One region of the Mesorhizobium newzealandense genome, then DNA from elsewhere that is predicted to be linked to it. Evidence: predicted binding sites of a transcription regulator. Region 1 holds the regulator's gene; each other region holds the start of a gene.
What was found. The regulator PhoB, encoded in region 1, activates phosphate uptake and scavenging genes when phosphate is short. The targets are predictions, from matches to a motif close to TGTCATNNANCTGTCAT.
Positions count from the first base shown of each region.

Region 2: a site for PhoB is predicted at 3,200-3,216, ahead of ugpB (sn-glycerol-3-phosphate ABC transporter substrate-binding protein UgpB). Genes of this name have one in related genera too.
Region 3: a site for PhoB is predicted at 2,368-2,384, ahead of phnC (phosphonate ABC transporter ATP-binding protein). Genes of this name have one in related genera too.
Region 4: a site for PhoB is predicted at 6,228-6,244, ahead of ACFSOZ_RS06395 (alkaline phosphatase D family protein). Genes of this name have one in related genera too.

Region 1 covers NZ_JBHUGZ010000029.1:6,671-14,633, reverse strand. The annotation lists gene ACFSOZ_RS33355 (ROK family protein) at 1-1,090, shown strand, start outside; gene phoB (phosphate regulon transcriptional regulator PhoB) at 1,103-1,792, opposite strand; gene phoU (phosphate signaling complex protein PhoU) at 1,812-2,519, opposite strand; gene pstB (phosphate ABC transporter ATP-binding protein PstB) at 2,545-3,351, opposite strand; gene pstA (phosphate ABC transporter permease PstA) at 3,348-4,199, opposite strand; gene pstC (phosphate ABC transporter permease subunit PstC) at 4,203-5,186, opposite strand; gene pstS (phosphate ABC transporter substrate-binding protein PstS) at 5,253-6,308, opposite strand; gene ACFSOZ_RS33320 (PAS domain-containing protein) at 6,987-7,963, opposite strand, start outside.
Region 2 covers NZ_JBHUGZ010000018.1:66,660-74,622, forward strand. The annotation lists gene ACFSOZ_RS28140 (sn-glycerol-3-phosphate import ATP-binding protein UgpC) at 1-2, opposite strand, end outside; gene ugpE (sn-glycerol-3-phosphate ABC transporter permease UgpE) at 10-858, opposite strand; gene ugpA (sn-glycerol-3-phosphate ABC transporter permease UgpA) at 868-1,752, opposite strand; gene ugpB (sn-glycerol-3-phosphate ABC transporter substrate-binding protein UgpB) at 1,827-3,137, opposite strand; gene ACFSOZ_RS28160 (EAL domain-containing protein) at 3,620-6,058, shown strand; gene tlpA (thiol:disulfide interchange protein TlpA) at 6,103-6,792, opposite strand; gene argH (argininosuccinate lyase) at 6,828-7,963, shown strand, end outside.
Region 3 covers NZ_JBHUGZ010000017.1:645,749-653,711, reverse strand. The annotation lists gene phnE (phosphonate ABC transporter, permease protein PhnE) at 1-393, opposite strand, end outside; gene phnD (phosphonate ABC transporter substrate-binding protein) at 450-1,358, opposite strand; gene phnC (phosphonate ABC transporter ATP-binding protein) at 1,451-2,299, opposite strand; gene ACFSOZ_RS27445 (DUF1868 domain-containing protein) at 2,433-3,143, opposite strand; gene ACFSOZ_RS27440 (DapH/DapD/GlmU-related protein) at 3,295-3,900, opposite strand; gene phnL (phosphonate C-P lyase system protein PhnL) at 3,910-4,617, opposite strand; gene phnK (phosphonate C-P lyase system protein PhnK) at 4,620-5,396, opposite strand; gene ACFSOZ_RS27425 (hypothetical protein) at 5,393-5,839, opposite strand; gene ACFSOZ_RS27420 (alpha-D-ribose 1-methylphosphonate 5-phosphate C-P-lyase PhnJ) at 5,839-6,717, opposite strand; gene fosX (FosX/FosE/FosI family fosfomycin resistance hydrolase) at 6,986-7,405, opposite strand; gene ACFSOZ_RS27410 (carbon-phosphorus lyase complex subunit) at 7,402-7,963, opposite strand, start outside.
Region 4 covers NZ_JBHUGZ010000002.1:437,794-445,756, reverse strand. The annotation lists gene ACFSOZ_RS06420 (YciI family protein) at 101-424, shown strand; gene ACFSOZ_RS06415 (LysE family translocator) at 529-1,140, opposite strand; gene ACFSOZ_RS06410 (DUF1062 domain-containing protein) at 1,550-2,176, shown strand; gene typA (translational GTPase TypA) at 2,228-4,057, opposite strand; gene ACFSOZ_RS06400 (hypothetical protein) at 4,255-4,536, shown strand; gene ACFSOZ_RS06395 (alkaline phosphatase D family protein) at 4,582-6,156, opposite strand; gene ACFSOZ_RS06390 (MFS transporter) at 6,307-7,590, opposite strand; gene ACFSOZ_RS06385 (TetR/AcrR family transcriptional regulator) at 7,665-7,963, shown strand, end outside.

The DNA of each region.
Region 1 (7,963 bases):
CGAAGGCATCCTGGCCGAGAGCAAGCCGAGCGAGGCCGGCTCGCTCAAACGCGGCAGACCGCAGGTCGGCCTCAGCCTCAATCCGGAAGCGGCGGCGGTGATGACCGTAGTGCTGTCGCTGAACTTCCTCTCCGTCGCCGTCATCGACTATGCCGGCCAGGTGATCGCCGAGGAACAGCGCCGGCTCGATACGCTGACGATGTCGCGCGACGCGCTGGTCGGCGAATGCGTCGCCATCGTGCGGCGCCGCCTCGAAGACCCCGATCTCGACGTCCGCAATGTCGCCCGCATCGCGCTGGCGATCCAGGGCATCACCGACACGCGTGCCCGCGCCATGTTGTGGTCGCCGATCACGCCGCACACAGATATCGCCTTCGCCGACATACTCGAGGACGAGTTCGGCATCCCCGCCACCATGGAGAACGACTGCAACATGATGGCGGTGGCGCTGCGCTGGCGCGATCCCCAGCGCTACCGCGACGACTTCATCGCCATCCTTTTGTCGCACGGCATCGGCATGGGCCTGGTGCTGAAGGGCGAACTGTTCACCGGCACCCATTCCTCGGGCGGCGAGTTCGGCCATATGATCCATCGGCCGAACGGCGCGCTGTGCCGCTGCGGACGGCGCGGCTGCGTCGAGGCCTATGCCGGCAACTACGCCATCTGGCGCAACGCAAGGCAGATGAGTGAGGACGCAGAACCCGTCGCCGATGTCAGTGACGCTGACATGCGCGCTCTGGCAACTGCGGCTCGCGAAAGGGATGGACCCGAGCGCGAGGCCTACCGCAAGGCCGGCGAAGCGCTCGGCTACGGTCTCGGCAGCCTGTTCGCGCTGATCGATCCGGCGCCGGTCGCCATGGTCGGTGTCAGCGCCGCGGCCTTCGACCTGATCGAGCCGGCATTGCGCGAGGCGATTGCCCAGACCGCCGGCGGCCAGCACTCGAAATCGATATCCTTCGACACCGAGCCGAACGAACTGCCATTGATCCGCGAAGGCTGCGCCATGCGCGCGCTGACTTTCGTCGACCAGGAGATTTTCGCACCTGGCGCGCAGACAAGATCCGGCCTCGTTGGCAAGAACGTGGCGTGAATCAAACGGGAGTCAATCTTCCCTGATCGCGTATCCGGCACCGCGGATGGTGCGGATGACATCGGGCATGCGGCCATTGTTGACCGCCTTGCGCAACCGGCCGACATGCACGTCGACCGTGCGCTCGTCGATGTAGATCGTCTCGCCCCAGACATTGTCGAGCAGTTGGCTGCGCGAGAACACGCGGCCGGGATGGCGCATCATGAACTCGAGCAGGCGAAACTCGGTCGGGCCGAGCCTGATCTCGCTCTTCTTGCGATAGACCCGGTGCGATTCACGATCGAGCACGATGTCGCCGACCTTGAGCACACTGGACAGCACTTCCGGCTTGGCGCGGCGCAGCAGCGCCTTGACCCTGGCCATGAACTCCGGTGTCGAGAACGGCTTGACCAGATAATCGTCGGCGCCGGTCGAAAGGCCGCGCACACGATCGCTTTCCTCGCCGCGCGCGGTCAGCATGATGATCGGCAGCCGCTCGGTCTCGGGACGCATCCTTAGCCGGCGGCAGAGTTCGATGCCGGAAACCGCCGGCACCATCCAGTCGAGCACCAGAAGGTCGGGGACGTTCTCCTGCAACCGGATCTCGGCCTCATCACCGCGCGTCACCACCTCGACCTGGTAACCCTCGGACTCCAGATTGTAGCGGAGCAGCACGCCTAGCGGCTCCTCGTCCTCCACCACCATGATGCGTGGCGCGATCATCGACTGGTCACCCCTGTCGTCATGCCGCCGGCGCGGACATTGCCGTCTCGTCCTGCTTCGGACGATTGGCGGGCAACTGCGTACCGGTCAAAACATAATACGCATTCTCGGCGATGTTGGTGACGTGATCGCCGATCCGCTCGAGGTTCTTGGCGCAGAACAGAAGATGCGTGCAGGCGGTGATGTTGCGCGGGTCTTCCATCATGTAGGTCAGCAGTTCGCGGAACACGGAGGTGTATTTGACGTCGATGCGCTCGTCGTCGGCGCGCAGTTTCGCCAGCGCCGCGGCGTCGCGCGCCGCATACTCCTCGATGACGCCCTGCACCTGGATCAGCACCAGCTGCGCCATTCCATCGATGGAGTGCGACAGGTCGCGCGGTGTGACGCTGAGGCCGACGGTGCCGACGCGCTTTGCGATGTTCTTGGCAAGGTCGCCGATGCGTTCGAGATCGCCGGCCATGCGGATCGAACCGACGACATGGCGCAGATCGTCGGCCATCGGCTGCCGCTTGGCGATCAGCGTGATGGCGCGGTCATCGAGCTCGCGCTGGCGCGCGTCCATGATCGCGTCGTCTGAAACAACGCGCTGTGCCAGCGCGTTGTCGGAATTCAGCAGCGCCTTGGTGGCACCACCGACCATCGAGCCGGCGAGATCGCCCATGTCACTGATGAGCCTGCTGATCTGTCCGAGATCCTCGTCGAAAGAAGCGACTGTGTGTTCGCCCATGATCCTGTCCCTCGTATGCCTGAGCTCAGCCGAAGCGGCCGGTGATGTAGTCCTGCGTGCGCTTCTCGCGGGGCGACGTGAAGATCTTCTCGGTGCGGTCGAACTCGACCAGTTCGCCCAGATACATGAAGGCAGTCTGCTTCGACACGCGCGCCGCCTGCTGCATATTGTGGGTGACGATGACGATCGTGTAGTCGGCTTGCAACTCGTCGATCAGCTCTTCGATCTTGGCGGTCGACAGCGGGTCAAGCGCCGAGGCCGGCTCGTCGAGCAGGATGACTTCCGGCTTCACCGCCACGGTACGGGCGATGCAGAGCCGCTGCTGCTGGCCACCGGAGAGGCTGAGGCCGCTGGCGTTGAGCTTATCCTTGACCTCGGTCCACAGTGCGGCGCGCTTCAGCGCCTGCTCGACGCGGCCGTCCATCTCGGACTTGCTGAGTTTCTCGTAGAGCCTGACACCGAAGGCGATGTTTTCATAGATCGACATCGGGAACGGCGTCGGCTTCTGGAACACCATGCCGATCTTGGTCCGCAGCAGGTTGAGGTCCTGCGAGCGGTCGAGAACGTTCTGGCCGTCGAGCAACACCTGGCCCTCGGCGGTCTGCTTGGGATAGAGTTCGTAGATGCGGTTGAAGACGCGCAGCAGCGTCGACTTCCCGCAGCCGGAAGGGCCGATGAAGGCGGTGACGCTGCGCTCGGGCAATGACAGCGTGATGTCCTTCAACGCCTTGCTCTGGCCGTAGTAGAAGTTGAGGTTCTTGACCTCGATCTTGGCCTTGCTGGCGGTTGCCTCGGCGGCGATCGTCATGTCTGGAGACAACATCTGGCTCATTTGTCCTCTCTGCGTCCGGTCAGGCTGCGCGCAAAGATGCTGAGCGCGAGAACCGTCAATGTGATGATGAGTGCGCCGGTCCAGGCCAGTTGCTGCCATTCCTCGTAAGGGCTGAGAGCGAACTGGAAGATGGTCACAGGCAGGCTGGCCATCGGCGCGTTGAGATTGCTCGACCAGAACTGGTTGTTGAGCGCCGTGAAGAGCAGCGGTGCGGTCTCGCCCGAGATACGGGCGATCGACAGCAATATGCCGGTGACGATGCCGGACAGGGCGGCGCGGTAAGCGACCGACTTGATGACCACCCAGCGCGGCGCGCCGATCGCGGTGCCGGCTTCGCGCAAGGCGTTCGGCACCAGGTTAAGCATGTCCTCGGTGGTGCGCACGACGACCGGGATGACCAGGATGGCCAGCGCGACGGCGCCGGCGATCGCCGAGAAATGCCCCATCGGCCGGACCATCAGTTCGTAGACGAACAGGCCGATGATGATCGACGGCGCCGACAGCAGGATGTCGTTGATGAAGCGCACCACGGTGGTGAGCTTCGAAAAGCGACCGTATTCGGCCATGTAGGTGCCGGCCAGCACGCCGATCGGCGTGCCGACGATCACGGCGATGATGGTCATCACCACGCTGCCATAGATGGCGTTGAGCAGGCCGCCGGCATCGCCGGGCGGCGGCGTCATCTGCGTGAACACGTCGAAGGACAGGCCCGCAGTACCCTTGTAGACCAGCGCGCCGAGGATGAGCGCCAGCCAGGCAAGTCCAATGCCCGCGGCGGCGACGCAGAGCGTCATCATCACGGCATTCTTCCGCTTGCGGCTCTGGTGAAGCGATGTGGCTGTCGACATCGGTCAGGCTCCCGTGCGGGCGTCAATGCGCATCAGCATGTAGCGTGCGATGGCGAGGATCAGGAAGGTGATGACGAACAGGATCAGGCCGAGCGCCACCAGCGAGGAGGTGTAGAGGTCGCCGACGGCTTCGGTGAATTCGTTGGCGATGGTGGCGGAAATCGTCGTCGCCGGCGCGAACAGCGAGCTGCTGATGCGGTGCGCGTTGCCGATGACGAAGGTCACCGCCATGGTTTCGCCGAGCGCGCGGCCGAGGCCGAGCATGACGCCGCCCATGATGCCGATCCTTGTATAGGGAATGACCACGCGGCGGGTCACTTCCCAGGTCGTGCAGCCAATGCCGTAGGCGGACTCTTTCAGCACCGGCGGCACCGTGTCGAAGACGTCCTTGGTGATCGAGGTGATGAACGGCAGCACCATGATCGCAAGGATCAGCGACGACGTCAGCAGGCCGATGCCGTAGGGCGGACCGGCAAACAGGCTGTTTAGGCCGGGAATGCCATGGAACACGCCTATGATGAAGGGCTGCACGGTCGTCTGCAGGAAGGGCGCCAGCACGAACAGGCCCCAGATGCCGTAGATGATCGAGGGGATGCCGGCGAGCAGTTCCACCGCCATGCCGATCGGGCGCCGCAGCGGGCGCGGGCAAAGCTCGGTGAGAAAGATGGCGATGCCGATGCCAAGCGGCACGGCAATCAGGATGGCGATGGCGGATGTGATGATGGTGCCATAGATCGGCGCCAGCGCGCCGAATTTCTCCGTCACCGGATTCCAGCTTTCGCTGGTCAGGAAGGAGAAGCCAAAAGTCGACAGGGCTTGCCAGGAGCCGGCAAACAGCGAGATCGCAACGCCGCCGAGCAGGACCAGCACCAGTATGGCGGCGGCCCGGGTCATGCCGTGGAAGATCGCGTCGGTCAGCGCGAACCGCCTGACAGTCGCGTCGCGCGAACCTCGAATGGCTGGCAAGGCTTCCTGGACAGCGCTCATGTGAAGCTCGGCTCTTTGAGTGGAGGGAAAAGGAGCGCCGCGGCGCGGCGCTCCTTCAAGGGGATATTATTGGCCGACGTAGACGGGCTTGCCCTCGGTCTGGATGTCGGCCTTCCACGAAGCCTTGATCAGGTCGACGACGCTGTCGGGGATCGAGACGTAGTCGAGCGCCTTGGCGGTTTCCTTGCCGTCGTTGTAGGCCCAGGCAAAGAACTTCAGCGCTTCGCCGGTCGCGGCGGCGTCATCCGGGGTCTTGTGGATCAGCACCCAGGTCGAAGCAGCGATCGGCCAGGTGGCGTCGCCGGGTTCGTTGGTGATGATGACGTTGAAGTTCTTCGCGCCCTTGAAGTCGGCATTCGAAGCAGCCGAGCCGAAGGATTCGAGCGACGGCTCGACGACCTTGCCGGCGGCATTCAGCATCTTCGAGTAAGACAGGTTGTTCTGCTTGGCGTAGGCATACTCGACGTAGCCGATGCCGCCGTCGGTCTGCTTGACGGTGTTGGCAACGCCTTCGCTGCCCTTGGCGCCGACGCCGACCGGCCATTCGACCGCCGTGTCCGAACCGATCTTGTCCTTCCAGTCGGGCGACAGCTTGACCAGATAGTTGGTAAAGTTGAAGGTCGTGCCCGAACCGTCCGAACGGTGGACGACGGCGATCGCCGTCGACGGCAGGGTCAGGGTCGGGTTCAGCGCCTTGATCGCGGCGTCGTCCCAGGTGGTGATGGCGCCGAGGTAGATCTGCGCGATCGTGCTGCCGTCAAGGATGAGTTCGCCCGGCTTGACGCCGGTCAGGTTGACGATCGGCACGATGCCGCCCATCACCATCGGGAACTGCACGAGGCCGTTCTTTTCCAGGTCTGCGTCGGACATCGGCTTGTCGGTGGCGCCGAAGGTCACGGTCTTGGCGATGACCTGCTTGATGCCGCCGCCCGAACCGATCGACTGGTAGTTGAGGCCGACGCCAGTGTCTTTCTTGTAGGTGTCGGCCCACTTGGCGAACACCGGGTAGATGAAGGTCGAGCCGGCGCCGGAAAGATCAGCTGCCATTGCCGCGGAAAGGGTGAAGGTGGACGCCGTAGCCATTGCAATAGCAACGGCCGCCGAGCGGATGAAATGTCTCATGTGGCCTGCTCCTGTTCGGAAGATGGTCTCTCGGCGCCGTTCCTTCAGCGCCCGCTGAGGCCAATAGCCTTCGATTATTACAGTCGCATGACAGTTTGATGTCACCCCGGTAACGCGTCATCGGGGTGGGGGAAATGCCGGCCGACCGGCATTTGCGACTGAGCCCGGCTTTGCGCCCGGAATCAGGCACTTGCACGGTTTCAGGTCGGGACAGGCCTGCGGTTTCGCGATCGCCGGCTGGGCAAAGAAAATCCGGACGGGAGCGCGTTGCTCTCGGCCACATGTCGTGGCCGGGCCATCGCCGAAAACAGGTCCGTTGGGGTAGGTTGACGCTGTCTCATGCCGGCGGTCGCTGCTCCCGCCCGTAACTGAAGGAGCGGAATTCGATGTGGCCATTGTCTCGGCTGGACGCCGCCTTTGATATGGTGCGATCGCGCCATAGTCTGCATCGGCGCGCAAAGCGAATCTCCGCCGAATCCCCCACAACGAGGCCAATGCATGTCGCCCGAAACTTGCCCTGGTTGTGGGAAGAACGACATACACAAAAACAAAGACCTGAAGCGCGCGTCGCCTGGATCCGTTCAAACGCGACGCGCTTTAGAGCAATTCCAGGAAAAGTGTGAAACGGATTTCCGTCCGGAATTGCGTCAAAACAAAGAGATAGAGCGACGCCGGCCTTTAGCCGGCGTTGCGCTGAGCCTGGCGGCTGGCGCCGACCCAGCGCTCGACCTTCTCGAGCAAGGCCCTGGGACTGATCGGCTTGGGCAGATAGTCGTCCATGCCGGCCTCCAGGCAGCGTTCGCGATCGCCCTTCAACGCATGCGCGGTGACGCCGACGATCGGCACATGCGTGCCGGTTTCTTCCTCCAGCCGGCGAATGGCGGCGGTGGCTTCGAGCCCGTTCATCTCCGGCATCGAGACGTCCATCAGGATCATGCAAGGATTGAGCCGGCCGAATGCGTCGAGCGCCTTGCGGCCATTGCCCACGATCTCGAAACCATAACCGGTCTCGCCGAGAATCTGGGTGAAGACCATCTGGTTCACCTCATTGTCCTCGGCCACCAGGATATCCAGCCTGTCGCCGCCGCCCGTCGCGGGTGGCCGGGGGCGAACCGAAGGCGGCTGCAGCAGCGCCCGTTGTTCCGACGGTGTCGACGGCTGTGGCCGCGCGACGTTGCGTGGAGGAATTTCGGCTGCCAGCGGCTGGGTGTCGGTGGTGTTGTGGCGATGCCGCTGGATGGTGGCGACCAGCGTCTCCAGCAGCACCGATGACCGCGCCGGCTTGATCAGCTGGGCGTCGATGCCGAGATCGCGATAGCTGGTGTTGGCGAGCGACTGGTCGACCGAGGTCAGCATGATGATCGGCGTGCCAACAAGGCCGGCGGTGTTGCGCACGATCCGAGCCATTTCGGCGCCGCTCATGCCCGGCATCTGGTAGTCGAGCACGACGCAGTCGACCGGCACGCCATAGGCGGCGGCGGCGATCAGCACCTTGAGACCCTCGGCGCCGCTTTCGGCTGCGCAGGAATCGAACGTCCACGATGTCATCTGCTCGGTCAGGATGGCCCGGTTGACGGCATTGTCGTCGACGATCAGCACGCGTGCGCCGGTCACGTCGACAGGCATGATGCGTTGCCCGTTCTGCTGTCCGGCCC
Region 2 (7,963 bases), on a different contig from region 1:
ATCGGCTTCTCACTTTTCGGAATCGACCAGTCCGCGCACGAACCAGCGCTGCATCAGCACCACGACCAGAATCGGTGGCACGATGGCCAGCATCGCGGTGACCATGACCAGATGCCACTGGGTGTCGGCATCTGCGAAGGACACCATCTTCCTCAGCGCGATGACGATGGTGTTCATGTCGTTGCTGTTGGTGACGAGCAGCGGCCACAGATATTGCGTCCAGCCATAGATGAAGAGGATGACGAACAGCGCCGCGATGTTGGTGCGCGACAGCGGCAACAGGATATCGAAGAAGAACCGCCATGGCCCGGCGCCGTCGACACGCGCCGCCTCGACCAGTTCGCCCGGAATGGTCATGAAAAACTGGCGGAACAACAGCGTTGCGGTGGCCGAGGCGATCAGCGGGATGATCAGGCCGGCATAGGTGTCGATCATGCCGAGATCGACCATCACCTTGTAGGTCGGCAGGATGCGCACCTCAACGGGAAGCATCAGGGTGATGAAGATCAGCCAGAAGAAGACCATCCGCAGCGGAAAACGGAAGAACACGATCGCATAGGCCGACAGGATCGAGATGAAAATCTTCCCCACGGCGATGCCGAGCGCCATGATCGTGGTGTTGAGCAGCAATCGACCGACGCTGACGCCGCCGATGCGGCCGACACCGCCGAACAGTGCCTCGCTGTAATTGTTCCAGAACTGGTCGCCGGGCAAGAGCGGCAATGGCGGCTTGAGGATGGTTTGCAGCGTCTGCGTGGAGGCGACGAAGGTGTAGTAGATCGGGAATGCGACGATCAGTATGCCGAGGATGAGCACGGCGTGGGCGATGACGGTGCGGAGCGGGGACTGGCCGATCATCGCTCGCCCTCAGCCGTAGTGGACTTTGCGTTCCACATAGCGGAACTGGATGGCCGTGAGCGAGATGACGATGACCATCAGGATGACCGACTGCGCCGCCGAATCGCCCAGGATCAGATTGACGAAACCGTCATTGTAGACCTTGTAGACCAGCGTCTCGGTCGTCTTTCCCGGCCCGCCGCCGGTGACGGCATGGACGATACCGAAGGTGTCGAACAGGGCATAGACGGTGTTTACGACCAGCAGGAAAAAGGTCGTCGGCGCAAGCAGCGGGAAGACGATGGTCCAGAAGCGCTTGGTCTCCCCGGCACCGTCCATCGCCGCCGCCTCGATCAGCGTCTTCGGCACCGCTTGCAGTCCGGCGACGAAGAACAGGAAATTGTAGCTGATCTGCTTCCAGGCGGCTGCAGACACCAGCAGGATCATGGCGTGGTTGCCGTTGAGCAACGGGTCCCAGTCGATACCAAGACCTCTCAAGGCGTAGGCCAGCGAACCGATCGATGGGTTGAACAGGAACAGCCACAACATGCCGGCAATCGCCGGCGCCACCGCATACGGCCAGATCATCATCGTGCGATAGAGTCCTTTACCCCGCACTACCTTCTCGGCCATGACGGCAAGCAGCAGTGCCACCCCCATGGCGACGATCGCGGTCGCCAGCGAAAACACCACCGTGACCTTGATCGAATTGAGGTAGGCCGGGTCGGCCAGCACCTTTCGGAAATTGGCAAGCCCGACGAACTTGCTCTTCAGTCCGAACGGGTCTTCTCTGAGCATCGATTGGTAGAGCGCCTGACCGGTCGGCCAGTAGAAAAAGATCAGCGTAATGGCGAGTTGCGGCGCCACCAGCAGGTAAGGCAGGGTCTTGTTGGGAAAGACGACGCGTGGAGACAGAGTGATTTCCCTCGCTATTCAGGAAATCGTCCACGCGAGTCTGCGTGGACGAGATTGAACTGAGACAAATCGCTTCAGTTCCCGATCGCTTCCTGGATCGCCTTGTTGCCGCGTGCGACGGCGTTGTCGAGCGCCTGCTGGGCAGTCTGCTGACCGGCCAGCATCTTCTCGAACTCCTCGTTCTCGATGTCGCGCACCTGCGGCAGGTTGATGAGGCGCACGCCCTTCGAATTCTCGGTCGGCGCCTTGCCCAGCATCTGCAGGATCGGCGTCTCACGACCCGGGTTCTTGTCATAGAAGCCGGACTTCTTGGTGGCCTCGTAGGCAGCAAGCGTCACCGGCAGATAACCCGACTTCTGATGCAGATATTCCTGCACTTCGGTCTTGGACAGGTAGGCGAAGAACGTCGCAACGCCCTTGTATTCCTCGTCCGATTTGTTGCCGAACACCCACAGGCTGGCGCCGCCCGGCGTGGTGTTCTGGGGTGCGCCCTTGGCGTCGCTATCATAGGGAAGCTGGCCGATGCCATAGTTCATGCCTGACTTGGCGATGTCACCGAGGCCACCCGACGATTCGGTGAAGATGCCGCATTCGCCGGCAAGAAAGATCTGCTTGGCTTCGGAGGTGCGGCCGCCATATTTGAACGTGCCGTCCTTGGCCAGGTCGGCGATCGCTTGGAAATGGTTGACGAAGATCGGCGCATTGATCTTGAGCTCGACGTCGGTGCCGGCAAGTCCGTTCTGGTTGGTGCCATAGGAAACGTCGTTCCAGGCAGCGAAGGCCTCAAGGTGGATCCAGGTCAACCAGGTCGAGGTATAGCCGCAGGAGGCTGCGCCGCTCGCCTTGATCTTCTTGGCGTCTTCCCACACCTCGTTCCACGTCTTCGGCGGGTTGTTCACATCAAGCCCGGCCTTCTGGAAGATATCCTTGTTGTAGTAGAGGATCGGCGAGGAGGAATTATACGGGAAGGACAGCATGGTGCCGTCCGGCTTCGAATAATAGCCGACGATGCCTGGCAAATACTGGCTCTTGTCGAAGGTCATGCCGGCGCTGGTCAGCACATCGGCCACCGGCTTGATCGCGCCTTCGGCGGCCATCATGACGCCAGTACCCACGTCGAACACCTGGATGATGTCGGGCGCTTGACCCGCACGAAAGGCAGCAATGCCGGCATTTAGCGTCTCGGGATAAGTACCCTTGAACACAGGGAGGATTTCATAGTCGCTCTGGCTGGCATTGAAATCCTTGGCGATCTTGTCGACCACCTCGGCATTGGCACCGGTCATGGCATGCCACCAACTGATCTGGGTGACGGCGAAAGCGGAGGTGGTGGAAAGCATGGTCAAGGTGGCGGCAACACCGGCCGCGAAGCCGAACAACTTCATGTTTCATCTCCCGTTTGTCATTGGCGAAAGGGGCACTCCCGCAAACGCAATATGTGTCGGCCATGACAATCGGACAACGGTTTTATTGCTGTTTTGTGAACTTCATTTCCGGCTAAACTAGCGTTCCGTCGCACCGGAAAGACGACGGAGAGAAAATACCAAGCCGGCTCAGCGATCAATGAGCATGGTAGAGCTGTCGGCGACCGCCGACCGCTTTGCGCTCAGCCTGATGGGCCCAGTGCCACCTCGACCAGCCGCCTGGCGTCCATGGATCTCAATCTGCGGCCGGGCGGCCGACCCCTGAAGTACATCCGATCCATTGAACCCGCGCCCATCAGGACGACGGCCAGATTGCTCGCAGCCGCCCTACGCTGGAAAGCACGCCAGGGTTGCAGGGTGCTTAATCGATCCTTCAACGGCCAAGCGCTAATCAATCACAATCATATTGCCTTCTTCATTTCCGATAGATCAGGTTAGAGAAGATGCTGACGGTCTACAATTGTATCGTCAACGAACACGACCTGAGACTGGTCGCGCTCGCGGCGTTGATCTGCGGGATATCGTCCTTTTCTGCCGTCAACCTGCTTCACCATGTCGGCAGGTCGACGAATCGAAACCGGCTTGCCTGGTTGATGATTGCGGCGGCGTCGACCGGCTTCGGTATCTGGGCAACGCATTTCATCGCCATGCTTGCGTTCACGCCGGGAATACCAAACGCATACAATCCGGAACTCTCCGTGCTCTCGCTTGCCGCCGCCGTCGTCCTGACAGCCGGCGGCATGTGGGTCGCCACGTTGCGCAACGGGCTCGACCATTATCTCGTCGGCGGCGCCATTCTTGGCGGTGGCATTGCCACCATGCACTACATCGGCATGGCGGCATTCGAGGTGCAAGGCCGGATCGAATGGAACCCGCTGCTCGTGGCGCTCTCCTTGCTGGCAGGAGTAACGCTTGCAGCGCTGGCGCTTGTTGTTGTCCTGCGGCGCCCATCGCTGTCTGCGACACTGGGCGGCGCGGTGCTGTTGACGCTGGCGATCTGCACCTTGCATTTCATCGCGATGGGCGCGGTGTCGATCGTCCCTGATTCCTCGATCGAGATATCGCAACACACGATCGAGCCCACTTCGCAGGCCTTTGCGGTGGCGGTCGCCAGCCTGGTGATCCTTATCCTCTCGGGCACGGCACTTTGGATCGATCTGCGCTTCCGCCGCCAGAAGCTCGAGGCCGACCGCATGCACGGTCTGGCCAACGCTGCCGTGGAGGGTTTGATCGTCTGCGACGGCAACCGCATCATCAGCGCCAATGACAGCATGGCGAAGCTGACGGGCATGGCAACCGCGACGCTGAACGGGATGCAGCTCGACGACCTCTTTGGGGCCGATATGTCCGGCTTTGGCGAGCAGCCGCAGGAGGCCGAATTGAGGGGCCTCGATGGCACGGGCATTCCCGTCGAGCTGATCGCCAGGACCATCGACTACTGTGGCAAACCTCACAACGTGATTGCAGTCCGCGACATTCGCGAGCGCAAGAAGGCGGAACAGGAGATCCTGCGCCTTGCCCATTTCGATCCATTGACCGGACTTGCCAATCGCCGCAGCTTTTCCAGCCGGCTCGAGATGGAAGTCGCTGCGATGGGCCGGGCCAGGAAAAGCGGCCACCTGGCGCTTCTGCTGCTCGATCTCGACCGGTTCAAGGAGGTCAACGATTTGTACGGGCACGGTGCTGGCGACGCCATGCTGCAGAAGGTTGCGCATTGCGTTACCGGCATCCTTCGCCAAGGACAGATGGTGGCGCGGCTGGGCGGCGACGAATTCGCCATCGTCGCCCCAAACCTGACCGACCCGTTGGAGGCCGGCCGCATCGCCAACGCCGTGCTGAACGCGATGCGCGAGGAAAACAGGCTGTCGGTCGGCGGCGGCCTGGTGTCGGCCAGCATCGGCATCGCGCTTTATCCATCCGATGCCGAAAACCAGGCCAGCCTGATAACCCACGCCGATACCGCACTCTACCGGGCCAAGACCGAAGGCAAGGACACATACCGCTATTTCGAAGCCTCTATGGGGGCCGAGGCCCGCGACAAGCGCGTCATGGAGCACGAACTGCGCCAGGCCGTCGCGCGCAAGGAGTTCTACCTCGTCTACCAGCCGCAGAAAGAGATCAGCAGCGGAAAGATGGTCGGCTTCGAAGCCCTGATCCGTTGGCGGCATCCGACGCGCGGCGACGTGCCACCGACCATATTCATCCCGGTGGCCGAAGACAGTGGAGCCATTGGCCAGATTGGCGAATGGGTGCTGACGGCGGCCTGCGAGGAAGCCGCCCGCTGGGAAAATCCGCTGACGGTGGCCGTCAACGTCTCGGCGGTGCAACTTCACAATCCGAATTTCAGCCGCAAGGTCCACGAGACGCTGCTGAATTCCGGTCTTGCACCGGGCAGGCTGGAACTGGAGATCACAGAGACGGCGTTGGTGAAGGATATGCCGCGCGCGCTGGCGACCTTGCGGCAGGTCAAGGCGCTGGGCGTGCGCGTGGCCATGGACGATTTCGGAACCGGCTATTCCTCGCTCTCCAACCTTCGTGCCTTTCCCTTCGACAAGATCAAGATCGATGGCTCCTTCATCAAATCCGTCGACAAGAACGGTCAGGTCGCGGCCATCGTGCGCGCCGTTCTGGGGCTTGGTCGCGGCCTCGGGCTGCCGGTCCTGGCGGAGGGCGTCGAGACGCTCGGCGAACTGAAATTCCTCGACGCCGAAGCCTGCGAGATCGGCCAGGGCTACTATATCGGCAGGCCCGGCCTCATCGAGGAATTCGGCGACCTGACCGGTGTCGTCGCACCCAGGGTCGGCAATGACACCGCTGGCCAGCGCGACAGAAGCGTCCTGGCCTTCGCACCCGCGCCTGCACTCGGTCTGAACAGGGCCTGAAGCGGTTCAGTGTTTGAAGCGCACCCGCTTGGACGCAACGCGCTTTAGAGGCTTTCGGGCTTGAGCGCCGTCTCGACCAGCCGCTTGGCGTCCGGCCCCGACCATTCGGCCGGACCGTTCATATGGGCGATCAGGCAGCCTTCGCCGTCGATCAGCATGGTGACGGGAAGACCAAGCGCCAGGCCGCGCGTCTTGAGGTCGTTGAACAGAGCCATCGTCGAATCCCGGTAGTAGCCGAGCGTCTCGACGCCGGTGTCGCTGAGGAACTTCTTCGGCTTCACATCGTCGCCGGCGTCGACATTGACGGCGATCACCTGAAAGGCGTCACTGCCCTTTTCCTTCTGCAGCGCATCGAGCGCCGGCATTTCGGCACGGCATGGCGCGCACCACGTCGCCCACAGATTGAGCAGCACCGTCTTGCCGGCATGATCGGCGAGCGTCATCGGCTTGCCGTCCGGACCGTTGAAGGCGAGCGCCTTCAACGATTGCGGCGGATCGGCCGGCAACAGCGCGGCGACCTCGCCGGTCGCCGCGGCCGCGATCTTCTTGGCGCGGTCACTCTTGGCGGCACAGGCGACATCGTCCTTGCTGTCGCCGATCGCCACTTGTGCCGGTGTGTTGTTGCCAGACCGGCTCTCGCTGACATATACCGCGACCGCGCCGGCCAGCACGCCCGCCACCAAAGCGGCGAGGATCAGGCGCGGGGCTGGGAAGAATCTATTACCGTCTGCCATTTTCTCAAAACTGCTCCGAAGCACGGGTTATAGCGATGAGCGACAAGAAGACCAGCAACCAGATGTGGGGCGGACGTTTTGCCTCGGGTCCGGCCGCGATCATGGAAGCGATCAACGCGTCGATCTCGTTCGACCGCAAACTCTATGCGCAGGACATCCGAGGCTCGATCGCCCATAGCGAGATGCTGGCGCAAACGGGCATTATTTCGGCGGCCGATCAAGAAAAGATCGCTCACGGGCTGAACACGATTCTGAAAGAGATCGAAGCCGGCACGTTCGAGTTCTCGACCCGGCTGGAAGACATCCACATGAATATCGAGGCTCGCCTCGCCGACCTGATCGGCCCGGCGGCAGGCCGGCTGCACACCGCCCGCTCGCGCAACGACCAGGTCGCGGTCGACCTGAGACTGTGGGTCAAGGACGAGTGTTTTCGCGTCGCCGAGGCGTTGAAAGGGCTGATCGCGGCGCTGCTGGCGCGGGCCGAGGAGCATGCGGCGACGGTGATGCCCGGCTTTACCCATATGCAGGCGGCGCAACCGGTGACCTTCGGCCATCACTGCATGGCCTATGTCGAGATGTTTTCGCGCGACCTGTCGCGGGTCCGCGACGCGATCGAACGGATGGACGAAAGCCCGCTCGGTGCCGCCGCACTTGCCGGCACCAGCTTCCCGATCGACCGCCACCGGACCGCCAAGGCGCTTGGTTTCCGCGAGCCGATGCGCAATTCGCTGGACAGCGTTTCGGACCGCGATTTCGCGCTGGAGTTCCTCGCTGTTGCCGCGATCTGCGCCACGCATTTGTCGCGGCTTGCCGAGGAGATCATCATCTGGTCGACGCCGCAATTCGGCTTCGTCAGACTGTCGGACAGCTTTTCCACCGGCTCGTCGATCATGCCGCAGAAGAAGAACCCCGATGCCGCCGAACTGGTGCGCGGCAAGACCGGCCGCGTCACCGGCCATATGGTCGGCCTGCTGACTGTGATGAAGGGCATGCCGCTGACCTATGGCAAGGACATGCAGGAAGACAAGGAATCGGTGTTCGATGCCGCCGAGACGCTTGACCTGATGCTGGCGGCGATGACCGGCATGGTCTCGGACATGACGATCAACGCCGCGGCGATGAAAAAGGCCGCCGGCTCCGGCCACGCTACCGCGACCGACCTTGCCGACTG
Region 3 (7,963 bases), on a different contig from region 1:
GATGAAGGTCGAGACCAAGGCCACATTCAGCGTGGTCAGCATCAGCTCGAAATATTCGGGAATATAGAAGCTGCCCCAGATGTAGGAGCGGCCGAGCGGAAAGTTGAATTCCTGGGTGCCGGTGTCATGGGGGGAGGCGATGTCGAACATCGCCCGCCAGACATCGTTCCAGTCCTTGGGGACGAGCCAGCTCAGGAAATCCAGTATGTGCGGCAGCCTGTCGAAGAAATGCCCGGCATTGGCTTCGTCGGCGAACCACATGGTGCCGCCGAGCGCGACAAGCAGCAGGCCGACACCGATGGCGGTGTAGAGCCGGCGCAAGGACGTCTGGCGACGCCAGGCGTCGGCTGCCCGGTGCGTCGCGTCTGAATGGACTGTCACGGAAAGGGTCATGATCGGGCATGCAGAAAGGGCAGCGTTTTCTCGACGCCGCCCTTGCTGATTTGCCGTTAGCCGCCGATGGCTGCCTTACGGGCTTCGACGATGACGTTGTAGAAGTCCGGCTTCACCGGGACGTAGCCGGTAAAATCGCCGCCTTCGAAGCCTTCGAAGCAAGCCTTGTCCTTCTTGGGCAGTTGCGTGAAGAAGTCGGCAAGTTTGGCGGTCATCTCGTCGCCGAGCGCGGTGCGCACGACCAGCGGGCCGTTCGGGATCAGGCCCGAGCGCCAGACTTCGACGAAGTCGTTGGCGTCGACGGCGCCCTTGGCGACTTCCTTGTGGAAGGTGCCGGAGGTGTAGCCGTCCTTGAAGTCGCCGATGCCGGAGGAATCGTCCACCGCCACGTCAACCTTGCCGTCACGCACTGCCAGAACGTTGTTCTCGTGGCCGCCGTTGAACTGGGTCGAAGCGAAGAAGGTTTCGTTCGAAGCGCCGGTGTCCTTCGGAATCTGGGTCAGCGGGATCAGATAGCCGGAGGTCGAATCCGGGTCGGCGTAGCCGAGCTTCTTGCCCTTGGCCGACTTGATGTCGGTGATGCCGGAGGACTTCAGCGCCAGGCCGATCGAATAGTAGCCGGTCGCGCCGTCGGTCTGCTGGGTGGTGAGGATCGGGGTGACCGCCTTCGGGTCCTTGAGAACGACGCTGGCATAGCCGGAGGCGCCGAGTTCGGCGAAGTCGAGCGTACCGCCGAGCAGGCCCTGGATGACGCCGTCATAGTCGGCGGCGGGGAACAGCGAGACCTTTTCGAAGCCGAATTCGGCCTTCAGATGGTCGGCGAGGCACTGGTAGTTGCGCAGCCGGTCGGTTTCGTTTTCACCGCCGAGAATGCCGACGCGGAATTCCTTCATATCGGCGGCGTGGGCCGCACTCGTCGCCATGGCGAGCACCGAAATGGCGCTGAGAACCATCTTCCTGAACATTGGACATCTCTCCTGTAGGTTCCGGCCCCGCGCCGGTAGCGTTCGTTATCTTGACGGGTGCCCTTGACGCGGGCTGGCGATCCAGGTCGCTCTCAATATCCCGGGAAAGCGGGCTCGAGCGGTCCGGCGGATGCGGCGATCTTTTGCTTGAAGGCAACGCTGGTCGAGGTGATGGCCTCGGAGATTTCGCCGCCATTGCTGTCGGCGCCATAGACGAGACGCACCGCCTCGCGGTTGAGCTCTTCCGGCGGGCCGTCGAAGACGACCTTGCCGGCAGCCATGCCGATGATGCGGTTGCAGTAGGTGCGTGCGGTGTCCAGCGTGTGAAGATTGGTGACGACGGTGATGCCTTCGCGCAGATTGATGTCCTGCAGTGAATCCATCACCACCTTGGCATTGAGTGGGTCGAGCGAGGCGATCGGCTCGTCGGCGAGGATCACCTTGGGCTGTTGCATCATGGCGCGGGCAATGGCGACGCGCTGTTGCTGGCCACCCGACAAGGTGCCGGCGGGCTGCAATGCGGTGCGGGCGATGTCGAGCCGCTCGAGTGCCGCGACCGCCTCGGCGCATTCGGCGCGGGAGAACATGCCGAACATGTTGGTGAGGGTCGAACGGTGGTTCAGCTTGCCGAGCAGCACATTGGTCAGCACGTCGAGGCGCGGCACTAGGTTGAACTGCTGGAAGATCATGGCGCAGTCGCGCTGCCAGCGCCGCAGCGGCGAACCGCGCAATTGGGAGACCTCGGCGCCGTCAAAAAAAATCGACCCCTGGCTGGGATCGATGAGACGGTTGATCATGCGTAGAAGGGTCGACTTGCCAGCACCCGAACGGCCGATAATGCCGACCATCTCACCCTGCGGGATCGAGATGTTGATGTCGCTGACGGCAGTGTTCTTGCCAAATCGTCGGGTGACACCGCGGATTTCGAGCGTGGCTGACATGGTGGTTTCCAGTCCAGTCGCGGTTGAGGGTCTGTTAGCCTTGGCTAGCGCAGCGCCATGAACCTGCGGTGTCGGATTGATGTCAGTTTTGTTACTGCCCACAGGCGCTGCGTCAGGCGCCTGTTGGCGTCGATCAGCCCAGCACAAGCAATTCCTCGAAATGCTCCATGTCCCTGAAGCTGCAGAAGGCCGGAGCCCTGATCTCGATCGCGGGAGCCTGCTGCTCGAAAAGCGCAAGAGAGTCATCGAACAGGTCCTGCCATGCTGCTGCCCTGTCATCCGCAAGACGCTGGATCTGATAGGCGAAGGTGATGTGGAAAACATAGCTGTCGTGGTCGGGATGGCGGTAGCCCAACGGCACTGCCAGTGCATCGCGCCAGGCGCGCATGATGCGCACGTCGTCGTCCGTCGCACCGGCAACGGTGAGGCCGGTCGGTACGATCTCGACCACCTTGATGTTGAACGATCCGAAGCCCTCGAAACCCTTCAGGCGTTCCAGATAGAGGCGGGTCATCGCGTCGATGCTGGTGTCGAGCGGCACGTCATGCGGCCAGTAAGGCAACCGGCGGCGATATTCGATGATGCCCTGGAACAGCGTCATGTGCAGGCTGGAGACGGGCGTGAACGCCAGCCGGTCGGCGTCGGGCATCGCCAGCATCTTCTCGCGCACCGCAAGCACCAGGGCCTCGGAGGGCGAACCGCCGACCAGATGACTGACGACCGTGTTGCCAGGCTCGATCAGGAAATTGCCTAACGTGTCGTAGCGCGTGCCGAGATGCACCGGCGGCTTCGGATTTGAGCCGGCAAAGAATCCGGCGAGCGACGGTTTGACAGAAGCAGGCATTGCGATCTCCAAGGTAAGATGGCGTCCTGCCCCGGCGCTGTGTCAGGGATATGAAACGGGCTCACCCCATGACAATGATGTGATGGATACGAGCGGTGGTTTCACCGCCAATTCCGGACGGAAAACCGTTCCACACTTTTCCTGGAATTGCTTATCCGCCGTATTTTTCCAGAAAAGCGTCAGCCTCAAGCGAACGAAAATCATCGAGCGCAGCACGCAGCCTTGCATGGTCCCAGTCCCACCAGGCAAGCGCCTGGTAGCGTTCGGCGGTGCGGCGGTCGAAACGCTCGCGGATCGTCTTGGCCGGCACGCCGCCGACGATGGTGTAAGGCGCGACATCCTTGGACACGACGGCACCGGCGCCAACCGCGGCGCCATCGCCGACGGTGACGCCGGGCAGGATGGTCGAGCCGTGACCGAGCCAGGTGTCGTGGCCGATGGTGACGCGCTTGGCGCGTCGCTGGGCGAAGAATTCGCTCTCGTGCTTGGCGTCGTCCCAATAGTCGGAGGCGCGGTAAGTGAAATGGTGCAGCGTCGGCCGCCATGTCGGGTGGTTGGTGGCGTTGATGCGCACGCTGGCTGCAATGTTGGAAAACTTGCCGATCGTCGCGCACCAGACGGCGCAGTCCTGCATCATGTAGGAATAGTCGCCGAGTTCGCTTTCCGAAACCCGGCTGCGGTCGGCGATCTCGGTCCAGCGGCCGAGCGTCGAGTTCTGTACATCCGCCGTCGGGTGTACCAGCGGCGTCTCCGACAGTTTTTTTCGTCATGCGGCGATTTTTCCGGGGGCGAAAGCGGTGACGTCGATGATGCGGTCGGCGACCGCCTCGCGCACGTCGTGGTCGTGGAAGATGCCGAGCAGGGCGACGCCCGCCGCTTTCTTGGCAGCGATGAGTTCGATCACCACGTCGCGATTCCTGGCATCGAGCGAGGCGGTCGGCTCGTCGAGCAGCAGGATCGGGTGCTCGGTGATGAAGCCGCGCGCGATGTTGACGCGCTGCTGCTCGCCGCCGGAGAAGGTTGCCGGCGGCAACGCCCAGAGTTTTTCCGGCAGGTTGAGCTGCGCCAGCAAGGCGCGTGCCTTGCCGCGCGCGCTTTCGCGCTCCTCGCCGCGCTCGACCAGCGGTTCGGCGACGACATCCAGCGCCGAGACGCGCGGCACGGTGCGCAGGAACTGGCTGACATAGCCGATGGTCTGGCGGCGTATGGCAAGCACGGTGCGCGGGCTGGCGGTAGCGAGGTCGATCAGTCCGTCGTCGTGCTTGACGATGATCTGGCCTTCGTCGACGGCATAGTTGCCGTAGAGCATCTTCAGGATCGAACTCTTGCCGGCACCGGACGGGCCGCCGAGCACGGTGCATTCGCCAGCCCTGATCGAGAACGAGACACCGGCAACGACAGGCAGTTTGATGCCGTCGCGCAGATGCATGGTGAAGCTCTTGGCGACGTCGGAGACTACAAGGGGCGTCGGCATGGTCACACCTGCAATATCGAGGAAACGAGGAGCTGGGTGTAGGGCGCGCGCGGGTCATCGAGCACGCGGTCGGTGAGACCGCTTTCGACGACGCGGCCGTCCTTCATCACCATCATGCGCTGCGACAAAAGCCGTGCCACCGCGAGGTCGTGGGTGACGACGATTGCCGCGAGACCAAGATCGGTGACCAGGCCGCGCAGCAGGTCGAGTAGCCGTGCCTGCACCGACACGTCGAGGCCGCCGGTCGGCTCATCCATGAACACCAGCCGCGGCCCGGTGACGAGGTTGCGGGCGATCTGCAGGCGCTGGCGCATGCCGCCGGAAAAGGCGCGCGGCTCGTCGTCGATGCGGTCCTCGTCGATCTCGACGCGCGACAGCCAGTCGACGGCGGTGGCGCGGATCTTGCCGTAGTGGCGGTCGCCGACCGCCATCAGCCGCTCGCCGACATTGGCGCCGGCCGAGACAGTCATGCGCAGCCCATCCGCCGGGTTCTGGTGAACAAAACCCCAGTCGGTGCGCATGAGGAAGCGGCGCTCGGCCTCGCTCATGCGGTAGAGCTCGCGGAACTGGCCGTCGCGCATGCGGTAGCTGGCGGTGCCGGAGCTCGGCAGCAGCCGGGGCGACAGGCAGTTGAGCAGTGTCGTCTTGCCGGAGCCGGACTCGCCGACCACCGCCAGAACCTCGCCCGGCCACAGGTCGAAGGAGACGTTGTCACAGCCGACGCGCGAGCCGTAGAATTTGGACAGCGCCGAGACGCGCAGCAGCGGTTCGTCGGTCATGGGCGGGATCCTGGCATGAATTCAGTGCTGTTGGCTTCGCTGTCGATCTTGCCGGCAAGGAGTGCGAGGAAGGCATTCCCGACCTCAACCAGGCCCTTTGTTTGGTAATCCAGCCCCCAGGAGTTCGTGAAACCAAGAAGGTTCATGGTGGATGCAGGGAGCTCGTCGCCATGCCGGGACAGTGCTTTGAGCAGCCTCTCGATAGCGGCGACGACGGCAGCTTTCGTTGCGGCGTCGCCTGCGGCTCCGTCGAGATGGGCGTCCATTGTTCCGACAATCTCAGTCTCTGACTGCCACAACCATTCGTCGCGCAGCAGCATAACCGGATCTGCTCGATCTGGCTTGCTTTCCAGGTTCAAAGCCAACAGTCGCAGCCAAAGGGACAGGACGGAGTCCTGCATCCAGAAGCCTTTGTCGCCAATCGCGACGAATGAGGTGCCCATTATGCCCGCTCCTCAAGATTCCTTGCTGGGCGCTCTCCGTGGCCGTCCGCACGCCGCTTCTCGCAGTGGTCGGTATCGGAGCAGGCGAACATGTGGCCGCCATGGTCGTCGAGGATGACCTCGTCGAGATAGACATTCTCGGCCGCGCACAGCGCGCAGGGCTGGTCGAAGGTCTGCACCTCGAACGGATGATCCTCGAAGTCGAGGCTGACGACCTCGGTGAACGGCGGCACCGCATAGATGCGCTTTTCGCGGCCGGCGCCGAACAGCTGCAAGGCCGGCGAGCGATGCATCTTGGGATTGTCGAATTTCGGCGTCGGCGACGGGTCCATCACGTAGCGGCCCTCGACCTTGACCGGATAGGCGTAGGTGGTGGCGATGCGGCCGTGCCTGGCGATGTCCTCGTAGAGCTTGACATGCATCAGGCCGTATTCCTCCAGCGCGTGCATCTTGCGCGTCTCGGTCTCGCGCGGTTCGAGGAAGCGCAGGGGTTCCGGGATCGGCACCTGGTAGACCAGCACCTGTCCCGCGGTCAGCGGATGCTCGGGAATGCGGTGGCGGGTCTGGATGATGGTGGCGCTGGCGGTATCAGTCGTCACCGCGACATTGGCGACCTTCTTGAAGAAGGCGCGGATCGAGACCGCGTTGGTGGTGTCGTCGGCGCCCTGGTCGATGACCTTCAAGACATCGTCGGGGCCGATGATCGAGGCGGTGACCTGGACGCCACCAGTACCCCAGCCATAGGGCATCGGCATTTCGCGTGAAGCGAACGGCACCTGATAGCCGGGAATGGCGATGCCCTTGAGGATCGCGCGGCGGATCATCCGCTTGGTCTGCTCGTCGAGATAGGCGAAGTTGTAGGTGGCGATGTCGGTCATGGCGATCACATCCACATGGTGCTATTGAAATGGCGTCCAAGACGCGGAAACAGGGCCAAACTCAGATGACCGCAACCGGATGGGTGCACCTTGGAATTCTGCTGCTGGTGTTTGCCGGCGTAGTGGCGTTTGCCCTTCGAAGAATGGTTCTTCCTGCACCGAAGGAAAGCGCACACGGCGAGACCGTTGCCGGGAGCAGTGGTGGCTATGGCGGAGGGTATGGCGGCCATTCCAGTGATGGTGGCCATGGGGGTGGCGTGCACTGATTTCATTGCGCTGCCTCCAGTCCCTTGGCGTAGCGGGCCAACCGCCCCGCGAGCGTACCGGTATGCAATTCGAACATGTGGTTGTTGTCGTCGTAGAAATAGACCGAGCGGCCTTCGCCCTCGACGCGTGGGCGCGGCGGACGCATGTCGAGCCCTAGCTTGCCGATGCGCTCGGCGTAGCGATCGAAATCGGCGTCATCGATCTTGAAGGCGATGTGGTTGTAGCTGCGCTCCGGCAGCTTCTCGCCTTCCATGACGGCGATCCAGATGTCGCCGATCATGAAGAATTTTTCACGCGACAGCGAGAATTGCCTGGCGCCGCTGTCATAGACCTCGCGCGCGTCGAAAATCCCGGCCAGGATCGCGGTCATCCGGTCGAGATCGCGGACGATGAAAGTCATGTGGGACAGGCCTTGAATCATTCCGCGGCCTCCCGCTTCTCTTCGACCTTTGCGGGATTCTCGCGGGCATCGTATTCGGCGCGCATGCGGCGCACGAGGTCGAGTTCGGCCTGGAAGTCGACATAGTGCGGCAGCTTCAGATGCTCGACGAAGCCGGTCGCCTGAACATTGTCGGAATGCGAGATGACGAACTCCTCGTCCTGCGCTGCGGCGACGACATCCTCGCCCAACTCGCTGGCGCGCAGCGCCCGGTCGCAGAGCGCCATCGCCATCGCCTTGCGCTCGCTCTGGCCAAAGACGAGGCCGTAGCCGCGAGTGAACTGCGGCGGCGCCTTGGCAGACCCCTTGAACTGGTTGACCATCTGGCATTCGGTGACCCGCACGCTGCCGAGCGGGACAGCGAAGGGCAGTTCGGGCACATCCAGCTCCAGCTCGACCTCGCCGATGCGGATCTCGCCGACGAAGGGATGGTTGCGGGCATAGCCGCGCTGGGTGGAATAACCGAGCGCCAGCAGAAAGCCCTCGTCGCCGCGTGACAGCGCCTGCAGGCGGATGTCGCGCGCCATCGGGAATTCCAGC
Region 4 (7,963 bases), on a different contig from region 1:
CCACCTCGCATTCTCGTTGCATGTTCGCCGCTTTGGTCCGATGATCGCCAGGCGGCGTGACCGCAAGCCGGTTCCATGCCGCTGATCAAGGGAGGAGAACATGGCGAAGTTTCTCTACGTCTATCACGGCTCGGGCAAGATGCCGACCGAGGAGGCCGAACGGAAAGCGGCAATGGACGCCTGGACGGACTGGTACGGCAAGCTCGGCTCGGCCGTGGTCGACGGCGGCAATCCGGTCGGCATGTCGAGGATGTTGCTGCCCGGTGGCAAGGTCGAGAACAATGGCGGCAGCAATCCAACGGCCGGCTACACAATCGTCGAAGCAAGAGACATCGACGATGCCGTCGGCAAGGCCAGGGACTGCCCTATCCTGATGGACCCGGGTTTCAGCGTCGAGATCGCGCCAATCATTGAAATGATGTGACGCGGCGTTTGTTTAAGCACGATCTCTCCTGCCGAAGGCCAGAGAAGCAAAAAACGGTTCCCGTTTTTCGCTGATGCGGTCCTTCGGTTCGGATTTATGCTCTGTCAGCGCGCCGCGATCGCCGCGGCAGCGCCGGCCATCGTCGTCGCGCTGACGCGGTTGGAGATCTTCATGGCGCGCTTGCTCTTCAACAGCTTGCGCGCCTGCGAGGCGGCAAGCACCCAGGCGAGATCGATGGCGACCAACACCACGGCCATGGTCGCCGTCAATTCGACCCAGCCGACGATGCTGACCGAAGCAAGGTCGATGATCGTTGGCAGCAGCGCCAGATAGAACATCATGATCTTGGGGTTGCCGAGCGTCACCGCCATGCCGGCGAAGAACAGTTTTGCCGGCGAATCCTCACGCGGCATTTCGCCTGCGTTTGCCTCGACCGGCGCGGTCCACATCTTCAAGGCAAGATAAGCGAGATAGGCGACGCCGATCCATTTCACCACGACGAAAGCGAAGTGAAAACTCTGCGCCACGACAGCCAAGCCGAACACCGCCAGCGACAGCCAGATGCCCTCGCCGATCCACATGGCGAGCAGGAACGGGAACACGTCGCGAAACCCTTTAGAGATGACGCGGGCGACGAGTGCAGCGATCGACGGGCCGGGCGAGCCGGCGGCAACGAATAAAGCGGCGGCAAAGATCAGGAGCGATGTGAGGTGCATGGCAGTGCCTTCAAGCGTTGGGGAGCGGACGATACCTGATCGGCGGCGATTTGGCACCCTGCGGCCTGCTGCGAAATTCACCCTCTGATTGCAGCCCTTGCCGTACCCATCGGGTGCGGCTAGAAGAGCCGCCGCGAAACAATTTCGAGCTTCATTTTGCCTCAGTAACCGCCGGTCTCGTCAACTCCCCCGACACACTGCATGGCGCCGCATTCGCGGTGCCTGTTTTCATTTTCATGTGTTCCTCTGGGCGGCGGTTCGAGACCGGTTTGGCACTGCTGAACCGCTGTCGCGCGCTGTCCGCCGTGACATCTGATTCCGATCATAGCTAGCTATCGCCACGCCGTGCCCGCATGGGCATCTCGACATCGCCGGCCTGATGAACTTCCCGACGGGAAGGCTTATCGGCATGTCTGGCACCTTGCGTGTCCACTGGGCGATCACGCCCAAGACCGCACCTCGCCCGCTCATCAACTGCAACCGCTGCGGCACTGTGAAGGCCTATTGCTGCAGCGGGAAATTCCGCGTCAACGCCAACGGCAAGCGTATTGACGTCTGGCTGATCTACCGCTGCGTCGATTGCGACAATTCCTGGAATTTCGGCATTCTGGAGCGCTGCAACCGCCGCGACATCGAGCCGGCGCTGCTGGCCGCGCTCGAAAGCAACGATCCGGCGCTCGCCCGGCGCCATGCTTTCGATGTCATTGCACTGCGCAACCGGGTGGGACATGTCGAGGAGTTCCCCGATGTCGCCGTGCACAAGCAGAGACTTGGCGACACGAGGGAAAGCTCAACCGGATTGGAACTCCAGCTCCGGCTCGAAATGCCGACATCGTTGCGGCTAGACCGCTTGCTCGCCAACGAACTCGGCGTCTCGCGATCGCGGCTTCAGGCGCTGGAAGAGCGGCGATTGTTGATCGTTGACCCGGAAGGCGCCAAAGCCTTGCGCAAACCGGCCCGGCAGGGAACGACGATCCGGATCGACCTGGCTGGCGAGCCTGATCGGGAGCACATCATCTTGGCTGCCGGTGGATAAACGAAGAGGGGCGAAGCATGCTTCGCCCCTCTCGACTTTGGGAAAAGAGGATTAAGCCGCGCCGACCGCCTTGGCCGACTTCTCGAAGCGCTTGCGCTCGTTGGGGTCGAGATAGAGCTTGCGCAGCCGGATGGTCTTCGGCGTCACCTCGACCAGTTCGTCGTCCTGGATCCAGGCCAGCGCGCGCTCCAGCGTCATGCGGATCGGCGGCGTCAGCTTGACCGCCTCGTCCTTGCCGGCGGCGCGGATGTTGGTGAGCTTCTTGCCCTTCAGCACGTTCACTTCCAGGTCGTTGTCTCTGGAGTGGATGCCGATGATCATGCCCTGATAGACTTTGACGCCGGGATCGATGACCATCGGGCCACGGTCTTCCAGGTTCCACATGGCGTAGGCCACCGCCTCGCCCTGCTCGTTGGAGATCAGCACGCCATTGGTGCGGCCCGGCAATTCGCCCCTGTAGGGCTCATAGGCATGGAACAGCCGGTTCATCACGGCGGTGCCGCGCGTGTCGGTCAACAGTTCCGACTGATAGCCGATCAGGCCGCGCGTCGGCGCGTGGAAGACGATGCGCTGGCGGTTGCCGCCCGACGGGCGCAGCTCGACCATCTCGGCCTTGCGCTCCGACATCTTCTGCACGACGATGCCGGCGTGCTCCTCGTCGACGTCGATGACGACTTCCTCGACCGGCTCCAGCAATTCGCCGTTCTCGCCCTTCTGCATGACGACGCGCGGACGCGACACGGCGATCTCGAAACCTTCGCGGCGCATCGTCTCGATCAGCACGGCCAGCTGCAATTCGCCGCGGCCTGAGACGAAGAACGAATCCTTGTCGGGCGATTCCTCGATCTTCAGCGCGACATTGCCTTCGGCCTCGCGCAGCAGGCGGTCGCGGATGACGCGGCTGGTCACCTTGTCGCCTTCGGTGCCGGCAAGCGGGCTGTCGTTGACCAGGAAGGACATGGTCACGGTCGGCGGATCGATCGGCTGCGCATGCAGCGGCTCGGTCACTGCCGGATCACAGAACGTATCGGCAACGGTGCCCTTCGACAGGCCGGCAATGGCGACGATGTCGCCCGCCTGCGCTTCCTCGATCGGCTGGCGTTCGAGGCCGCGGAAAGCGAGGATCTTGGAGATACGGCCGGTCTCGACCAACGTACCGTCATGGTGCAGCACCTTGACCGGCTGGTTGGACTTCAGCGTACCAGATTCGATTCGGCCGGTGATGATGCGGCCAAGGAACGGATTGGCTTCCAGGATGGTGCCGATCATGCGGAACGGCCCGGGATGAACGGTCGGCGCCGGCACATGCTTGATGACGAGATCGAACAGCGGCGCCAGGCCCTGGTCCTTGGGACCTTCCGGATTTTCGGAAACCCAGCCGTCGCGGCCTGAACCGTAGAGGATCGGGAAGTCGAGCTGCTCGTCGGTGGCGTCGAGCGCTGCGAACAGGTCGAACACCTCGTTAACCACCTCGACATGGCGGGCGTCCGGACGGTCGATCTTGTTGATGACGACGATCGGCTTCAGGCCGACCTTGAGCGCCTTGCCGACGACGAACTTGGTCTGCGGCATCGGCCCCTCGGCGGCGTCGACCAGCACGATGGCCGAATCCACCATCGACAGGATGCGCTCGACCTCGCCGCCGAAATCGGCGTGGCCGGGCGTGTCGACGATGTTGATGCGGGTGTCCTTCCAGTCGACCGAGGTCGCCTTGGCCAGGATGGTGATGCCGCGTTCCTTTTCGAGGTCGTTGGAATCCATGGCGCGCTCGGCAACGCGCTGATTGTCGCGGAAGGAGCCGGATTGCCGGAGCAATTGGTCGACGAGGGTGGTTTTTCCATGGTCGACGTGCGCGATGATCGCGATATTACGAATTTTCATGTTCTGGTCTCGGAAGCGTTGCGGGCAGCAGGCCAAAAGGCGCTGCCTCTTTCGGTTGCGCGGCTCATACAGGGTTTTTCGCAGTTGCGAAAGAGGCGGCGCGACACCAAATACTCATCAAATCTTAAGCATCTGCGTGTGAGATGATTTTGTTAACCAAGGCGGGAACCTTTCGGGTCCCGGACAGTTCGAACGTCATGACCGATAAACTCAACCGATTTTGGCCGCTCATCGCGTCCGCTGCCTTTGCCGTCCTGCTGGCGGTCAACGCCGCGCAGTCGGCCGCGACGCAGAAGGAGGCACGGCCAGCCTTGCCGACCGATGCGCCATCCGCCGAGCAGGTTTTCGCCAACGCCCCCGACGGGGTCGACCCGATGGTGACCGGGCCGGTCAGCGCCGCCTTCAAGCAGAGGCAGGACGCCGCCAACTGCGACAGCGCCGTCTGGCCCAACATCCCGATGGTCTGCTACCCCGACTGACGACCGCTGCCAGCGGTCGTCATCCCAGAGATGACGAAGGTCGGCTTACGCCGACCGCACCGGGTCGAGCGTGACCTTGTAGAGCTCGTTGTCGTCGCGATCCATCAGCCGCACCGTCATCTGTTCGCTGGCGCCGTTGATATCGACCAGCCCGAAGAACTGCAGGCCGGCTGACGGCGGCAGGTTCTGGCCTTGCTCGGCGGTCGGCGCCTTGATGAACTTCAGCTCCGGACCGAACGTCATGTCGAAATCGTTCGGGCCGAACGTGCCGGCATGGATCGGCCCTGAGACGAACTCCCAGAACGGATTGAAATCCTGGAACTGCGCCTTGTCGGGATTGTAGTAGTGCGCGGCGGTGTAATGCACGTCGGCGGTCAGCCAGACAGTGTTGCTGATGCCGGCGTTCTTGATGAAGCGCAGCAGATCGGCGATCTCGAGTTCGCGTCCCTTGGCCGGGCCGTTGTCGCCGTTGCTGACCGCTTCGGCGCCGACCTTTTTGGCGCCATCGTCCCAGACCACGAGGCCGAGCGGCATGTCGGCGGCGATGATTTTCCAGGTCGCCTTCGAATTCGCCAGTTCGCGCTTCAGCCATTTCGTCTGCTGTTCGCCGAGCATGCGCGATTGCGGCGTCATCTCCGTCTGCATGTCCGGACCGTTGGGGCCGCGATAGGACCTCATGTCGAGGAAGAACACGTCGAGCAGCGGCCCGTAGGCAATCTTGCGATAGACGCGGCCGGGCTCGGACGGTTCGTAGCGGATCGTCGTCATTTCATGGAAGGCGCGCGCCGCGCGTGCCGCCAGCACGTGGATCGATTTCTCGGTGTAGCGGTTGTCGGCGCTGAGATCCTTCGAATCCGACCAGTTGTTGAGCACCTCGTGGTCGTCCCACTGGTAGAAGGTCGGGCAGATGGCGCTCAAGCCGAGCACGTTCCTGTCCATCATGTTGTATTTCCACTGGTCCCGGTATTCGTCCAGCGTCTCGGCGACCTTGCGCTTGCCATCGATCAGCACGACGTTCTTCCACTTGCCGCCGCCGGGCAGGTCGACCTCGTCCTTCATGGCGCCGTCGGCATAGATGGTGTCGCCCGAATGCAGGAAGAAATCGGGAGTGTGCTTGCCGATCGTAGCGTAGGTCTTCATGCCGGTCTCGTCGATGCCCCAGCCTTGGCCGGCGGTGTCGCCCGACCAGGCGAACTTGATGTCGCGCCTGGAGGCGGGCGCGGTGCGGAAGCGGCCGGTGATCGGCTCGGAGACGGCGTTGATATCGGCAAGGTCGGCGGCCGTCATGCGGTAGAAGATGTCCTGGTCGGAAGCGAGGTCGGTGAGCAGCCGCTTGACCGTATAGTCGCTGGCCGGCGAGGTATCGAGCGACGCCAGGCGGACGGCATCGGTGAAACTTTCGGTCGACGACACTTCGAACATGACGCGCGATGGGCGATCGGTACGCGTCCACACCATGCCGCTGGTGGCATCGACATCGCCTGACTGGACGCCATGGGTAAAGCCCGGGCGCTGGTTGGCGCGCGAATAGTATGGCAGCGCCAGGCTGGAGGCGCCGACCAGGCCAACGGCGCTGGCGGAGGTGACGAAAGCGCGGCGGGTCATCGAGAGCTTGTTCATGGCTGTCTCCTGGATGGCTTGAACGGTGCCGCCAAACTCCAGCGTCAATGTTTCAGGCACATCTCGAAACCATGAAGGTTTTCTGACGATCAACAGGCGGGCTGCTGATCTCCCCCACGTGGGGGAGATTGGCAGGTTGGACGACGGCGACTACGCTGCCTGCGGCTCCGGCTCGAACGCCGGGCGGCTGGTGTTGATCAGCAGCGAGATACAGGCGGCGGCGATTGCCGTCATGCCGGCGATCAGGAAGGCCAGCTCATAATTGCCCTGCAGCTCACGCATGGTGCCGCCAAAGGCAGCCGCAGTGGCCGCACCGATTTGGTGACCGGCGACGATCCAGCCGAACACGATCGGCCCGCTCCGGTCGCCGAACGCCTCGTTGGCAAGCCGCAGCGTCGGCGGCACGGTGGCGATCCAGTCGAGGCCGTAGAGCACCGCGAAGATGATCAGGCTGGTCGCCGAGAAGCCGGAATAGGGCAGGTAGATCAGCGACAGGCCACGGATGCCATAATAGACGCCGAGCAGCTTGCGCGGATCGAAACGGTCGGTGAGCCAGCCCGACAGCGTCGTGCCGATCAGATCGAAAATGCCCATCATAGACAACAGACCAGCAGCCTGCACCTCGCCGATGCCCATGTCGCCGCAAAACGCGATCAGATGCGTGCCGACCAGTCCGTTGGTGGTGAAGCCGCAGACGAAGAAGGTGGCGAACAGGTACCAGAACACCCGCGTGCCGGCGGCGCGGCGCAGCGTCGAGAACGTATGCGCGAGGAAATTGCCTTGCGATGCGGGTGGCGTCGGCGGCACGTCGTCGGCATCGGCGCCATAGCGCACCATGCCGATCGAAGCCGGCCTCTCCGGCACCAGCAGCCAGACCAGCGGTATCAGAGCCGCGGTGGCGATCGCAACAGCGATGACGACCGGCTGCCAGCCACCCGACTGCGCCAGCGCGGCGATCAGCGGCAGGAACACCAGCATGCCTGAGGCACTGGAGGCCGACATCAACCCCATGACAAGACCGCGATTGGTCTTGAACCAGCGATTGACGATGGTGGCGCCAAGTACGCTGGCGACGGCGCCGGAACCAATTCCCGAGAACACGCCCCAGGTGATGAACAGATGCCAGGGCTTGGTCATCAAGAGGCTGAGCGCGGTCGAGCCCGACATCACCACCAGCGAGGCAAGCAGCGTGCGGCGCAACCCTATCCGCTCCATCAGGGCTGCGGCAAATGGACCGGTGAGGCCGTAGAGTAGGATGCCAACGCCGGCGGCCAGCGAGATGATGTCGCGCCGCCAGCCGAAACTGTTCTCCAGCGGCAGCATCATGACGGCGGGCGCCGACCGCAAGCCGGCCGCGACCAGCAAACAGAGAAAGATGACGCCGACCACGACAAAGGCGTAGCGCTGGCCAAAGGGACGGGATTGAGCTATCATGTTACTGACCGGTACGTTGCAGGGGTGAGAACATCTATACGTACCGATCGGTAACACGTCAATCGAGTTCCATGATGCCAACGGACAAAAATATTGAACTGACCATCAGCGACGGTCATGCGTCGCCGCCGAAAGCCGCCAAGAAGATCCTCGATGTCGCCTACGACCTGTTTTACCGGCGCGGCATCCGGGCGATCGGCGTCGACGAGATCGTCAGGCGGGCCGGCGTCACCAAGCCCAGCCTCTATCGCAGCTTTCCGTCCAAGGATGAGCTGGCGGCTTCCTATCTCAGGCAATATGACCTGGAATACTGGGAGCGTTTCGATGAGGCGGTCGCCACCCATCCCGGCGACCCGCGCGCCCAGATCAAGGC